DNA from 3 places in the Cobetia sp. 1CM21F genome. Region 3 is predicted to be linked to each of the others. Evidence: predicted binding sites of a transcription regulator. Region 3 holds the regulator's gene; each other region holds the start of a gene.
The links. The regulator LexA, encoded in region 3, represses DNA repair genes until DNA is damaged. The targets are predictions, from matches to a motif close to TACTGTNTANNTANACAGTA.
Positions count from the first base shown of each region.

Region 1: dinB (DNA polymerase IV) is a predicted target of LexA. The motif match lies at 1,674-1,693, and genes of this name have one in related genera.
Region 2: umuD (translesion error-prone DNA polymerase V autoproteolytic subunit) is a predicted target of LexA. The motif match lies at 2,216-2,235, and genes of this name have one in related genera.

Region 1 is NZ_JALNTQ010000001.1:500,021-504,191, forward strand. It holds gene purU (formyltetrahydrofolate deformylase) at 1-478, shown strand, start outside; gene dinB (DNA polymerase IV) at 597-1,655, opposite strand; gene MSG32_RS02090 (Na+/H+ antiporter family protein) at 1,820-3,166, opposite strand; gene MSG32_RS02095 (YrbL family protein) at 3,497-4,114, shown strand.
Region 2 is NZ_JALNTQ010000002.1:246,798-250,968, forward strand. It holds gene MSG32_RS06675 (CoA-acylating methylmalonate-semialdehyde dehydrogenase) at 1-107, shown strand, start outside; gene MSG32_RS06680 (putative quinol monooxygenase) at 334-645, shown strand; gene MSG32_RS06685 (glutamate carboxypeptidase) at 758-1,993, opposite strand; gene umuD (translesion error-prone DNA polymerase V autoproteolytic subunit) at 2,255-2,716, shown strand; gene MSG32_RS06695 (Y-family DNA polymerase) at 2,725-3,999, shown strand.
Region 3 is NZ_JALNTQ010000002.1:1,014,494-1,018,664, reverse strand. It holds gene topA (type I DNA topoisomerase) at 1-483, shown strand, start outside; gene MSG32_RS10025 (DUF6586 family protein) at 483-962, shown strand; gene MSG32_RS10020 (hypothetical protein) at 1,215-1,454, shown strand; gene lexA (transcriptional repressor LexA) at 1,572-2,201, opposite strand; gene MSG32_RS10010 (TetR/AcrR family transcriptional regulator) at 2,768-3,445, shown strand; gene MSG32_RS10005 (L,D-transpeptidase) at 3,445-3,987, shown strand.

The DNA.
Region 1 (4,171 bases), on a different contig from region 3:
CATGCGCTCGCTGGTGGAATGGCACGGCATTCCGTTCCATCACGTGCCGGTCGACAAGAATGACAAGGCGCCGGCCTTTGCCGAGGTCGAGCGTCTGGTGGAAGAATCCCAAGCCGATTGCATCGTGCTGGCGCGCTACATGCAGATCATTCCGCCGAGTCTGTGTGAGCGCTATGCCGGTCGTCTGATCAACATCCACCACAGCTTCCTGCCTTCCTTCGTGGGCGCCAAGCCGTATCACCAGGCCTTCGGGCGTGGGGTCAAGCTGATCGGGGCGACCTGCCATTACGTGACCGAAGAACTGGATGCCGGCCCGATCATCGAGCAGGACATCCACCGCGTCACTCACTGTCATACCGCCGAGGAACTGGTGCGCATCGGCCGTGATGTCGAGCAGAAAGTGCTGGCGCGCGGCCTGCGCTGGCACCTGCAGGATCGCGTGCTGATCCACGGCAACAAGACCATCGTCTTCGCCTGAGCCCCGCTTGCTCAGCGCATGAGTCTGTCATCGACCTGAGGTCGTGACGAAGAAGCCGGTACCTGTTTCAGGTGCCGGCTTTGTTGTTTTCGGGATGGGGGGGCGCGCCTGGCGCGAGCTAGAACAATCCCAGCTGCTGGGCGTCCTCGCGGGCCTTGAGGCGCACCCCGACGCCCAGCAGGCGGACAGGGCGATGGCCGCGTTGCCAGGCTTGCTCCATCAGCAGGGCGAAGCTGTTGGCGCTCGGCAGCGTGGTGGTCGAGGCGGGGAGCAGGCTTTCCAGCGTGGTGCTCTCGAAGTTGCTGAAGCGGATCTTGACGAACTGCTTGGCCAGCACCGGCTGGTCATGGCGGGCGTGACGGCTGGTCAGGCGTTCGAGCAGGGCGGGCAGGCGCTCGAGGCAGGCCGGCAGGTCGGGCAGGTCGTGATCGAAGGTGTGCTCGACACTGATCGACTTGCGCTCGCGCTCGACACGCACCGGTCGCTCATCGATGCCGTGTGCCAGCTCGTGCAGGCGGGTGCCGAACTTGCCGAAGTGCTCGGCCAGGGTCGTCAACGGCGTGGTGCGCATGTCCTCGCAGGTGGTGATGCCCAGGCGTGTCAGACGCGCCAGCGTCGCGGGGCCGACTCCGTGCAGCTTGCCGACGGGCAGCTGGCGGATGAAGGCGTCGCTGGTCTCGGGCGTGATCACTGTCAGGCCGTCGGGCTTTTCCCAGTCACTGGCGATCTTGGCCAGAAACTTGTTGGCGGCCACGCCAAGGGAAAGCGTGATGCCGGTGCGCTTGAGCGCCTCTTCCTTCAACCAGCGCGCCATCCAGGTGGCGCTGCCCTGAAAGTCAGTCACGGCGCTGACATCCAGATAGGCCTCATCCAGCGAGAGGGGCTCCACCAGGGGCGTCAGCTCATGGAAGAGTGACTGGATCTCGGCGGAAACGGCCCGGTAACGCTCGAAGTCCGGTGGCACCAGAATCAGCTGTGGGCACAGGCGCAGCGCGCGGGCAGTCGACATCGCCGAGCGTACGCCGAAGGCGCGCGCGGGATAGTTGCAGGTGGCGATGACACCGCGTTGCTCGGTGCGGCCACCGATGGCGATGGGCACCTCGCGCCACTCGGGATGGCGGAGCATCTCGACGGCGGCATAGAAGCAATCGCAGTCGGCGTGGAGGATCTTGCGCATGCGCGCATCATGCTAAAAGACTGGATGGCTGTCCAGTAGCTGTGCCCATTCATTGCGCCTGAGCCGGCTGCGCAACGACAACGCCCGACAGTGAGGAGAGTCCTCTCTGCCGGGCGTTGGCATGTCTGGCATCTCGCTTGGGCGCGAGACTGATGCTCAGCGGATTACAGCGTCATCGCGGCCACCCAGCCGAACACGATCAGCGGGATGTTGTAGTGGATGAAGGTCGGCACCACGCTGTCCCAGATGTGGTCGTGCTGCTGATCGACATTCAGGCCGGCCGTCGGGCCGAGGGTCGAGTCAGAGGCCGGTGAACCGGCATCCCCCAGCGCGGCGGCGGTGCCGATCAGCGCGACGGTAGCCAGCGGCGAGAAGCCGAATTGCAGCGCCAGCGGCACGTAGATGGCGGCAATGATCGGAATGGTCGAGAAGCTGGAGCCGATGCCGAGGGTGATGAACAGACCGACCATCAGCATGACCAGCGCGGCCAGCGGCTTGTTGTCACCGATGATGTGGAAGGAGGCGTCGACCAGGGTCTGGATGTCGCCGGTGGCCTTCATCACGGAAGCGAAACCTGCCGCCGAGATCATGATGAAGCCGATCAGCGCCATCATGCGCATGCCGGACGTGAAGAGGTCATCCGCTTCGTTCCACTTGAACAGGCCACCCAGCGAGAGGATGGCGAAGCCGACCAGGCCGCCGAGAATCATCGAGCCGGAATACAGCTGAATGCCGAGGGCGGCGATGATGGCAACGCCTGCCATGATCAGGCCGCTCTTGGACGGCGTGTGCATGGGCGTGTGGTGCGGTACGTTGCTGGACTTGATCTCGCGGGTCGCGTAGTCACGCGGCTTGCGGTAGGAGACGAACAGCGCCGTCAGCAGGCCGAGGAACATGCCGCCGACCGGAATCGCCATCGCCATCGGCACCATGCCGCGGGTCACGTCGAGACCGAGCGACTGGCCGGCCTCATTGATGTTGGCCAGCAGGATGTCGTTGAGGAAGATGGAGCCGAAACCGACCGGCAGCAGCATGTAGGGCGCGGTCAGGCCGAAGGTCAGTGCACAGGCCACGGCACGACGATCCAGGCGCAGGCGGTTCATGGCGACCAGCAGCGGCGGAATCAGGATCGGGATGAAGGCGATGTGGACCGGAATCAGGTTCTGGGAGGAAATCGCGACCAGGGTCACGCTGCCCAGCAGGCCGTACTTGATGGCTGTCTGGCGGCGTGGCGTGCTTTCGCCATTGAGCAGGCCGATCAGGCGTGCGGCGAGCAGGTCCGGCAATCCGGAGCGAGACAGGGCGACGGCGAAGGCACCGAGGGTGGCGTAGGCCAGCGCGACCTTGGCGCCGCCACCGACACCGTCATTGAAGGCGCCGAGCGTGTCGGTCAGAGACAGACCGCTGAACAGACCGCCGACCAGGGCGCCGGCGACCAGCGCGAAGACGACCGAGACGCGAGCCAACGACAGGCCGACCATGACCAGGACGGCCAGAATTACCGCATTCATGCGAGTACCTCTATGTGGGGTTGTGCCAGCTTTGGGAGTGTTGCGGACAGAGCGGGCGAACTGTGGGTGCGTGGCCACCCGATCCCGGGGCAATGCCTCGCATGACGTGTACATTCGTGACGAATGCCTTGCTGTCGCAGTGTTCCTGCGGCTTCCTCCTGAATGCCGTCAAAAACGGCGCATTATCTTACCAGAAGGGCAACGCAAGCTGAATGGCCGATGAACGTGGGCGCTGCCAAATGGCACAAGTTGGCGTGCCATGACGGCTTTTTGTAGAATGCCACGCTGCCCGGCGGCTGCAGTCGCAGGCGTTATTCAACAGGAGTGCGCATGCTGGAGCTGGAAAATGCCCGCGTCATCGGCATGGGAAATGATCGGCGTGTCTATCAGGACCCGAACGACCCCCATCGCTGCATCAAGGTCCCGCGTTACCCTGACAAGGGCAGCCGCCAGAATGAACGCGAGCAACGCTATTTCGAGGGCCTGGTCAGACGTGGCATGCGCGACTGGTCCTATGTGCCTGCCTACCACGGCAGTGTCGCCACCGCCGAGGGGCTCGGGCTGGTCTTCGATCTGATTCTCGACAGTGACGGCTCCACGTCACGCCGACTGCGCGAGGTGCATCTCGAGACCCCCGAGCGCCTGAGCACCGAGGTGCTGGTGAGCGAGCTGGCCAATCTCTATCGCTATCTCGAGAAACGCTGGTTGATTCCGTCTGATCTCAATGATCGCAATATCGTGGTCCAGTTCAGCGACGACCAGCCGCCCAGATTGTGGCTGATCGACGGTATCTCGAATCCTGACTTCATTCCGCTGGCGACCAGTGTCGCCTGGCTGGCGCGGCGCAAGGTCGCGCGTCGTTATCGTCACTTCCTCAAGAAGCTGGTCAAGGGCGGTCAGCTCTCGCCAAAGGATTATCAGGCACTCGAAGCCCGTCTGTGGGGGTGAATGTCTCTGATGGTGATAGCTTTCGATACTGGTGGCGCTCGAGAGTGGCTGCCCCTG
Region 2 (4,171 bases), 770 kb from region 3:
CCTACGGCCCGGATGCGGTGCGCTTCTACACCCGCCGCAAGACCATCACCCAGCGCTGGCCTTCCGCCGGTCTGCGTGAAGGCGCCCAGTTCGCCTTCCCGTCCTGATCCATCGCCTTCGCTTTCTGACCCATCACGAACGCGGATCATCGCCTGATGACAACTGCGCCGGACAGCCCTGCTGTCCGGCGCTTTCGTGTGCTCATCATGCAGGGTCATGCCGGCAGTCAGCCCCTGCCCCTTGCAGTGGCCAGAAACGGCTCCACATAGTCAGGACATCTCATCACGAGAATCCCGACCACACCGGCGGTCAGCACCGTCACAAGGAGCCAAGATGATCTGGGTAATCGCCACCGTTACCGCCAAGGAAGGCCACGTTCAGGATGTCTTCAATGAACTCTGCGCCGTCGCGCCCACCGTGCGCGAGGAAGATGGCTGCCACGCCTACCACCCGTGCCTGGACTCCGAACGCGCCGCCGACAAGGACAACGACCCACGCCCCGATACCATCACGGTGGTGGAAGCCTGGGAGTCCCACGATGCGCTGCAGGCCCACCGTGAGACCGAACACATGCAGCGCTTCCGCGACAACGCCGGTGACTGGATCGCCGATGGCGATATTCGCATCCTGAGCCCGGCGGGCTGATAGCCAGAACAGCATTGGGAAAGACCCAAAAAAGCCCGGCCTCCCGGAGGCCGGGCTTTTTTATCGGGTTTGCTGTCATGACGGCATATCATTTACCGCTGCAATCCCGGTTTCACTCCTGCGGCTGATCCTCGGACAACTGCATGATCATGCGTGTCGTCAGGTAAAGGCGTGGCACGACGCTATCGACCAGCACGAACTCCTGATCGCTGTGGTAGCCGCCGCCGACGAGACCCAGGGATTCGAGCACTGCCGGTTTATCGGAATCTGCATGATAGGCGTAGGCTGCATCGGTGCCGCCACCGATCTCGACCGCTTGCAGTGTCTGCCCCAACTCCTGATAGATCTTCTGGGCCTGCTCGGCCAGCTGCTGACTCTGCGGATTGTCAGGCAGCGGCGGACGCCCCTTCTCGAGGTGGAACTCCACTTCGGTATCATCGATCAACTGGTTCTTCGTGATGGCCTGCGCTTCTTCCAGGACACGCTGATACTCGCTGCTATCGAAGTAGCGCATATCACCTTCCGCCCTGGCATGCTCCGGAATCACGTTGCGTTTGACGCCGCCCTCGACGATCGTCCAGTTGAGCGTCGTCTCCTTGTCCGCATCATCAAGCTCATTCAACTGCAGCAGCTGATGAGACAGCTCCATGATGGCGTTGCGCCCTTCCTCTGGTGCGCCACCGGCATGGGAGGCACGGCCCTTCACCTCGAGAAACGCATAGTTGATGCCCTTGGTGACGACGGTGACGGCATCGACTCCCGGGTCAGCGAAGGTAGGCTCGAATACCAGCACGGCATCCTGATCTGCCGATAGCTCATGAATCAGGTCATGCGAGCCCGGCGAGCCCTTCTCCTCATCAGGATTGAAGACAACCGTCACCTGGCCATAGTCATCAAACCCGAGCGACTTCAGCGCCTCGAGACTGTGCAGAATAACGGCTGCGCCACCCTTGGCATCGCCCACGCCCGGGCCATAGGCACGCCCATCCTCGATACGGAAGGCACGCTCCGTGGCGGCGCCTTCATCGAAGACGGTGTCGTAGTGAATCATCAACATGATCTTGCGACTGCCATCTCCCTGCAGGCGACCGACAATCGTATTGCCGCCATAGGTCTTGGCAGGGTGCGTTTCCACCTGTGCGCCAAGCGCTTCGAGATGCTGGGTCAGCATTGCCTCAACGTCATTCAAGCCTTCACGGTAGTCCGTTCCCGAATCCACGTTGACCAGTGTTTCCAGCGTCTCCAGCAGAGGCGCTCGCTGTTGCTCGACGGCATCCTGCACATCCTGATAGTCCGCCGCTTGCGCACCGACACTGCACATACCGTATGCCAAACCCACCGCCAACATCGGAAGCCGCATTTTCCACCTCTAATATTGTTATATAAGGAATAACGAAGGTAAGGCGGATATCAGGCAAACGCAAACGCGAGGCCTACCGGGAAATTTTTTCCGCTAGCAGCTTTACCTGCCGTCCACCATTGAACACAGGTGCACCTCATCTGATCTGCGTCTCGTGAATGTGCAGCACTCGCAGGGATTATCGGTTGCCTGAGGGCTTCTCAGCGCCGATACTGTATATGAATACAGTATCGAAAGGAGACCCCACCCATGACCGTATCTGCCGCTCAACCGTCCCACGCCTCGCTGGCTCGCCCTCATCCAGCGCCGGAGCCCTGTGCGCTGCCGCACCCTCACATCACGGGGCGCGCTGGCATTTCCGGCTTCCCCTCGCCGGCCGAGGATTACGCGGGGCGCACGCTGGACCTCAACGAGCGGCTGATCAAGCGTCCGGCAGCGACCTTCTTCATGACGGTGGCGGGTGACAGCATGGAAGGCTTCGGCATCTATGAGGGCGACACCCTGGTGGTAGACCGCTCCATCGATGCCCGCCCCGGGCATATCGTGGTGGCACTGGTCGAGGGTGAGGTGGTGGTCAAGCGTTATGAGCTGATCGGTCAGCGCCCCTATCTGAGCTCCGGCAATGCTCTGTATCCGCCGGTCGCGATCTTCGACCTCGAATGCCAGGTCTGGGGGGTGGTGCGTTCCGTCATCCACGAATACGCGGTATGAATACGCCGATGATCGGACTGGTCGACTGCAACAACTTCTACGCCAGCTGCGAGCGAGTGTTCGACCCGCGCCTGGAGGGCCGCCCTGTCGGCGTGATGTCCAATAATGACGGCTGCGTGATCGCGCGCTCCAACGAACTCAAGGCGCTGGGCGTGGAGATGGGCACCCCCGCCTTCCAGCTACAGCCACTCGTCCGTGAGGGGCGCATCCACCTGCTCTCCTCCAACTATGAGTTGTATGGCGACATGTCGGCGCGCGTGCGTGAGGTGCTGGAGGAATATTCCGCCGGGGTCGAGCCCTACTCCATCGATGAGATGTTCGTGCTTTTCGATGGCTTTGATCGCAACTCGATGCTGACGTTGAGCCGCACCCTGCACCGCAATGTCCGCAAGTTCACCGGCATTCCCGTATGTGTCGGGGTCGCGCCGACTCGAACGCTGGCCAAGCTGGCCAATCGCGCTGCCAAGAAGCGTCCGGAATTCGGCGGTGTCTGCGTGCTGGAACCTGATGAAGTCGGCACCCAGCGCCTGCTGGCCGACACGCCACTGGGCGATGTCTGGGGCGTGGGCCGACGACTGGTCGAACGCCTGGCACTGCAAGGCCTGCACACTGCCTGGGACCTGCGCTGCGCCGACCCGCGCGCCATCGGCCAGCGGTACTCCGTGGTACTGGAACGCACCGCACGCGAACTGCAAGGCACGCCCTGCTTCGAGATGAATGATGCCGATGACGCCCGCCAGCGCATCATGACCTCGCGCTCCTTCGGGCGCATGACCGGTGACTTGAATGAACTCAGGGACGCCATCCGCCAGCATGCCCAGCGCGGCGCCGAGAAGCTGCGCCATCAAGGCAGCCTGACACGCGCCGTGCTGGTCTTCCTCAAGAGCAATCGCCACCGACCCGACCTGCCGCAATACTCACCCAGCACCATCGTCGAACTGCCCGCCCCCACCAATGACAGCCGCGAGATACTCGCCGCCGCGCAACAGGCGCTGGAGCATATCTACCTGCGCGGCTATCGCTTCATGAAGGCTGGCGTGATGCTACTCGATCTCATCGACCAGCCACGCGAGCAACTCTCGCTGCTCGACGACGAAGCGGATATCGCCAGGCGTGAACGCAGTCAGCAGCTGATGGCGACACTGGACGCCATGAATCAGAAGATGGGCCGCGGCACCGTGCGCCTGGGCGTCGCACGCCCCGACGCCGCCTGGCAACTGCGCTGCGCCCACCGCAGCGCCCGCTACACCACCAACTGGCAGGAATTGAAGCGGTTGCGTTAGTGGGCTTGGCCGAAAGCTCTGAGCGCAATTTCGACCGCCACAACCATCAGCAATACAATCCCTTTCCTCGGCGCTCATACCGCAGAAGGCATGAAGGGAGTGAATGCGTAGATATCGCGCGCAACCTGATCGGATTGTTGCACCCACAGCAAAGGTGTTTTACTCCAGCGCC
Region 3 (4,171 bases):
GACAAGTGCGGCTCCGACATGCAGCTCAAGACCGGGCGTTTCGGCAAGTACTTCGGCTGCACCAACGAGAATTGCAAGAACACCCGCAAGCTGCTCAAGTCCGGTGAAGTGGCGCCGCCGAAGATGGACCCGATTCCGATGCCGGAACTTGCCTGCGTCAAGGTCGAGGACCACTACGTGCTGCGCGATGGCGCCAGTGGCCTGTTCCTGGCGGCCAGTCAGTTCCCCAAGAATCGCGAGACGCGTCCGCCGCTGGTCAAGGAGCTCAAGGCGCATGCCGACGAGCTGCCGGAGAAGTATCACTTCATTCTCGAGGCCCCGGATCAGGACCCGGACGGACGTCCGGCGCAGATTCGCTTCTCGCGCAAGGTCAAGGCTCAGTACGTCATGACCGATGAGGAAGGCAAGGCGACCGGTTGGAAGGCCACCTACGACAACGGCCGCTGGGTCGTCGAGGACAAGCGCAAGGGAGCCAAGAGCTGATGAGCCAGCGTGCCCGTACCAATCAGCTGCTGTATCAGGCCGAGTTGCTGCTGGCCCAGTCAGCAGCCTCTGGCGACGATGAGCATGCCGTGGCGCGTCGCATGGCCGGTGAAGAGGGCGCGCTCGCCCTGCTGGAGCTGGCGCTGGCGTCATTGCTGGAAGAATGTGCCGTGACGGCGCGCTGGCCGCAGGGTAGCTGGCGCGAGCGCCTGGCGTCGCCGCCGACGCCCATCGCCGAGGTCGAGCAGCTGCGCAGCCTGCTGGAGCGCCCCGACAGCTGGTTGTCTGAGCTGGTCGCGGATGTGACCCGCCTGCATGAAGAGGGCGGCGTCGCTCGCCGCGAGGAATCGCGTTCGCGTGGTGATGGTCTGATCATCGCGGCAGCCTCGAGCGCCTCGCTGGCCGAGCGTCTCAGCGCCGCCATCACGGCATTCAAGGCGCTGCTGCCGCAGCTGCGCGAGTCGAGTGTCGAGTGGTAGGTCAAGGCGTTGATCTGGTGCTGCACGCTGGTGATGACTGGCGCATGGCAATCGGGTGACGTTTCGCCTTCACGGGTGCTAGACTGATCGCATTGTGGCAAGCCCTGCATTCTCCGGTACGACCATGGCTCTGGCTGTGGTCGTACTTTTTTCTGCGTCGCTGATGGCAACACGGTGCCGGGCTTGCCAGCCGTCGCGCTGACGATTACAACGACGCCGGTATCTCGCGAGATGCCGTGCAGGAGGAATGACGTGTCCGATCCCGCCGTACTTGAAATTGTGCAAATGGAAGATGGTGAAGTGATTCTGCGCGCCGCGGAAAGCGAAGGTGAGCCGCTGCTCAGCATTCGCATTTCGGACGAGGCCGCTGATCTGCTGCGTGACAATCGTTTCGAGGTCGCGCGTGAGATGATCGACCACGCCATCACCCGGACTCGCCTCTGGGATGGCGAAGAAGACGAGGACGAGCAGTCAGAAGGCATCGTGCACTGATTCATCGCTCGCGCTTCGCGCACAAAAAAACCCGCCTTGAGGCGGGTTTTTTTGTGCAATGCGTGCGGCTTTTCTGTTGCTCAGAGCTTTGCGAGAAGAGCGCCGCTGGTCAAGGTCTCAGTGCAGGCCACCATCGCGGATGACGCCCACCCCGAGACCCTCGATCTCCAGGCTGTCCGTGCGCAGGTCGACCTTGATCGGCGAGAAGTCCTCGTTCTCGGCTTCCAGCCACACGTAATGCCCGTCACGGCGGAAGCGCTTGACGGTGACCTCATCCCCCAGACGTGCCACCACGATCTGGCCGTCACGCACGCTGCTGGTGCGGTGCACGGCCAGCAGGTCACCTTCCAGAATCCCCACGTCCTTCATCGACACGCCGCGTACACGCAGCAGGTAGTCGGCAGCCGGCGAGAAGTAGTCGCTCGGTAGCGGACAATGACGGTCGATATGCTCGCTGGCAAGAATCGGGCTGCCGGCGGCCACTTCCCCGATCACCGGCAGGCCATCGTTGGCGCTGTCGTCGACGTCAGCCAGCGACGGCACGCGAATGCCGCGTGAGGTGCCCGGCACCATCTCGATGGCGCCCTTGCGCTTGAGGGCACGCAGATGCTCCTCGGCGGCATTCGGTGAGCGGAAGCCCAGCGCTTGGGCGATTTCGGCCCGCGTCGGCGGGTAGCCAGAGGACTTGATGGTCTTGATGATGAAGTCGAAGACATCCTGCTGGCGCGGAGTAAGCGGCTGGGTCATGGCATTGCCTTTGGCCTGGGCGGCATCTTGAGCTGACGGCACGGGGTGTGCATCCATACAACTGTCATTGTATCCAGTCATGGCGGTCATGCAAGGCATCGTGGCTTGCGTGGTGGCCTCAAAGGGCAGGTAGTCGACGGGATATCGCTGTCTGGCGACTTTTCCTGCCGATATCCGAGGCATTCTTTCTTGAAGGGAATGTCTGGAAGTGAATGTCTGGAGGTGAATGTCTGGAGATGAATGTCTGGAAATGAACCCGGCCTGGCTCTGGCGGGGTGGTCAGTCACCGAGCATGACGAGCCCTTGAATCGGGATGGTCAGCGCTGAGGGAATATCAGGCTTGGCTAAACCTCTGGCGTTTGAAACGCGAGAGAATTGTCAGTCATGGCATGGCGCGCTAGAATCAAAGTGTTTCAAACGAATGTTCGCCGATGGTAGTGCTCACGGGTGTCATGATCGAACGCGCCTTGCGGTGAACCTGCACCACCTCATGAGAGAGTCGCCGCGCGGGGCTTGCGCCGTGACCTACGACTCCAGTCCTTTTCTACCTGACAAGGGTTCCGCCCATGGCCCAGACTGATACCGTTACCCGCATCCTCGATACTGCCGAGGTGCTGTTCGCCGAGCGCGGCTTCGCCGAGACCTCACTGCGTAACATCACCAGCAAGGCCAAGGTCAATCTGGCGGCGGTGAACTACCACTTCGGCTCCAAGAAATCGCTGATCCAGGCGGTCTTCGCACGCTATCTCGATCCGTTCAGTGAGCGTTTCCACGCGGCACTCGACAGCGTCGAGCAGCAATACGCCGGGCGCCAGGTGCCGCTGGAGGTCCTGCTGGAGGTGATGGCGCGTACCGTGCTGGAGGTGCCGGCCGAGCGCAATAGCCTGCGTACCTTCATGCGCCTGCTCGGGCTTGCCTATACCCAGGGTCAGGGCCACATGCGGCGCTATATCCGCGAGCATTACGGCACGGTCTTCAGCCGCTTCGCCGAGCTTCTGAAGCTGGCGACGCCTGATCTGCCGGACAACGAGCGCTTCTGGCGTCTGCACTTCATGCTCGGCAGCGTGATATTCACCTTCTCGGGCCTGGATGCGCTGCGCGATATCGAGGAGGCCGAGTACGGCCATCACACCACGGTGCGCGAGCTGATCCAGCACATGCGGCCGGTGGTGGTCGCGGCGATGGCAGCGCCGTTGCCGGCCACGCTCGGAGATGGTGAGGCGGTCACCCAGGCGGCCAGCTGATGGCCTGCTGGGTAGCGGTGGATCTCTCGCGCCAGAGCCTTGAGATACGCAATGACGCGCCGAGTGGCAGTCGTGATGCGCCGCCCCCCGCGGCTGACCCTGACGCGCTGGTGCATGCCTGCGCGATCTCCAGCGGCCTCAACGGTATCGGCGAGCTCGACGGCAGCGGTTGCACGCCAACCGGCTGGCATGTGATTCGTGCCGCCATCGGGGCGGGCAATCCGCGTGGCGCCGTCTATCGCGGCCGGCGCTTCACGGGCGAGGTGTTCACGCCCGAGCTTGCCTTAGAGCATCCTGAGCGTGACTGGATCCTGACGCGCATTCTGTGGCTCAGCGGCCGCGAGCCCGGCGTCAATCGTGGTCGCAATGCCCGCGGCGAGCGGGTCGATAGCCTGCGCCGCTACATCTATTTTCATGGCACGCCCAGCACGGAGCCCATGGGGGTAGCGGCGTCCCACGGCTGCATTCGCTTGCGTGATGACGACCTGCTGCGACTCTTTGCCGAGGCTGTGCCCGGCACCCCGGTGCTGCTGCATGCCTGAAGGCGTTGGTGCCCGAGTCTGATACCCTCCATGAGCTGTCACCGGAACCTGGGTGACAGCCCCTTGCCGGGGCGCAGCTGGCCGCGACTGTTCGATAGGGGTTCAGTCGGCTAGAATTGCGCCTTTCCTCGCGCTGGCAGCCTGATTCATCACGTTTCTTCCAGGCTGCCGAGCCCCGTAAAAG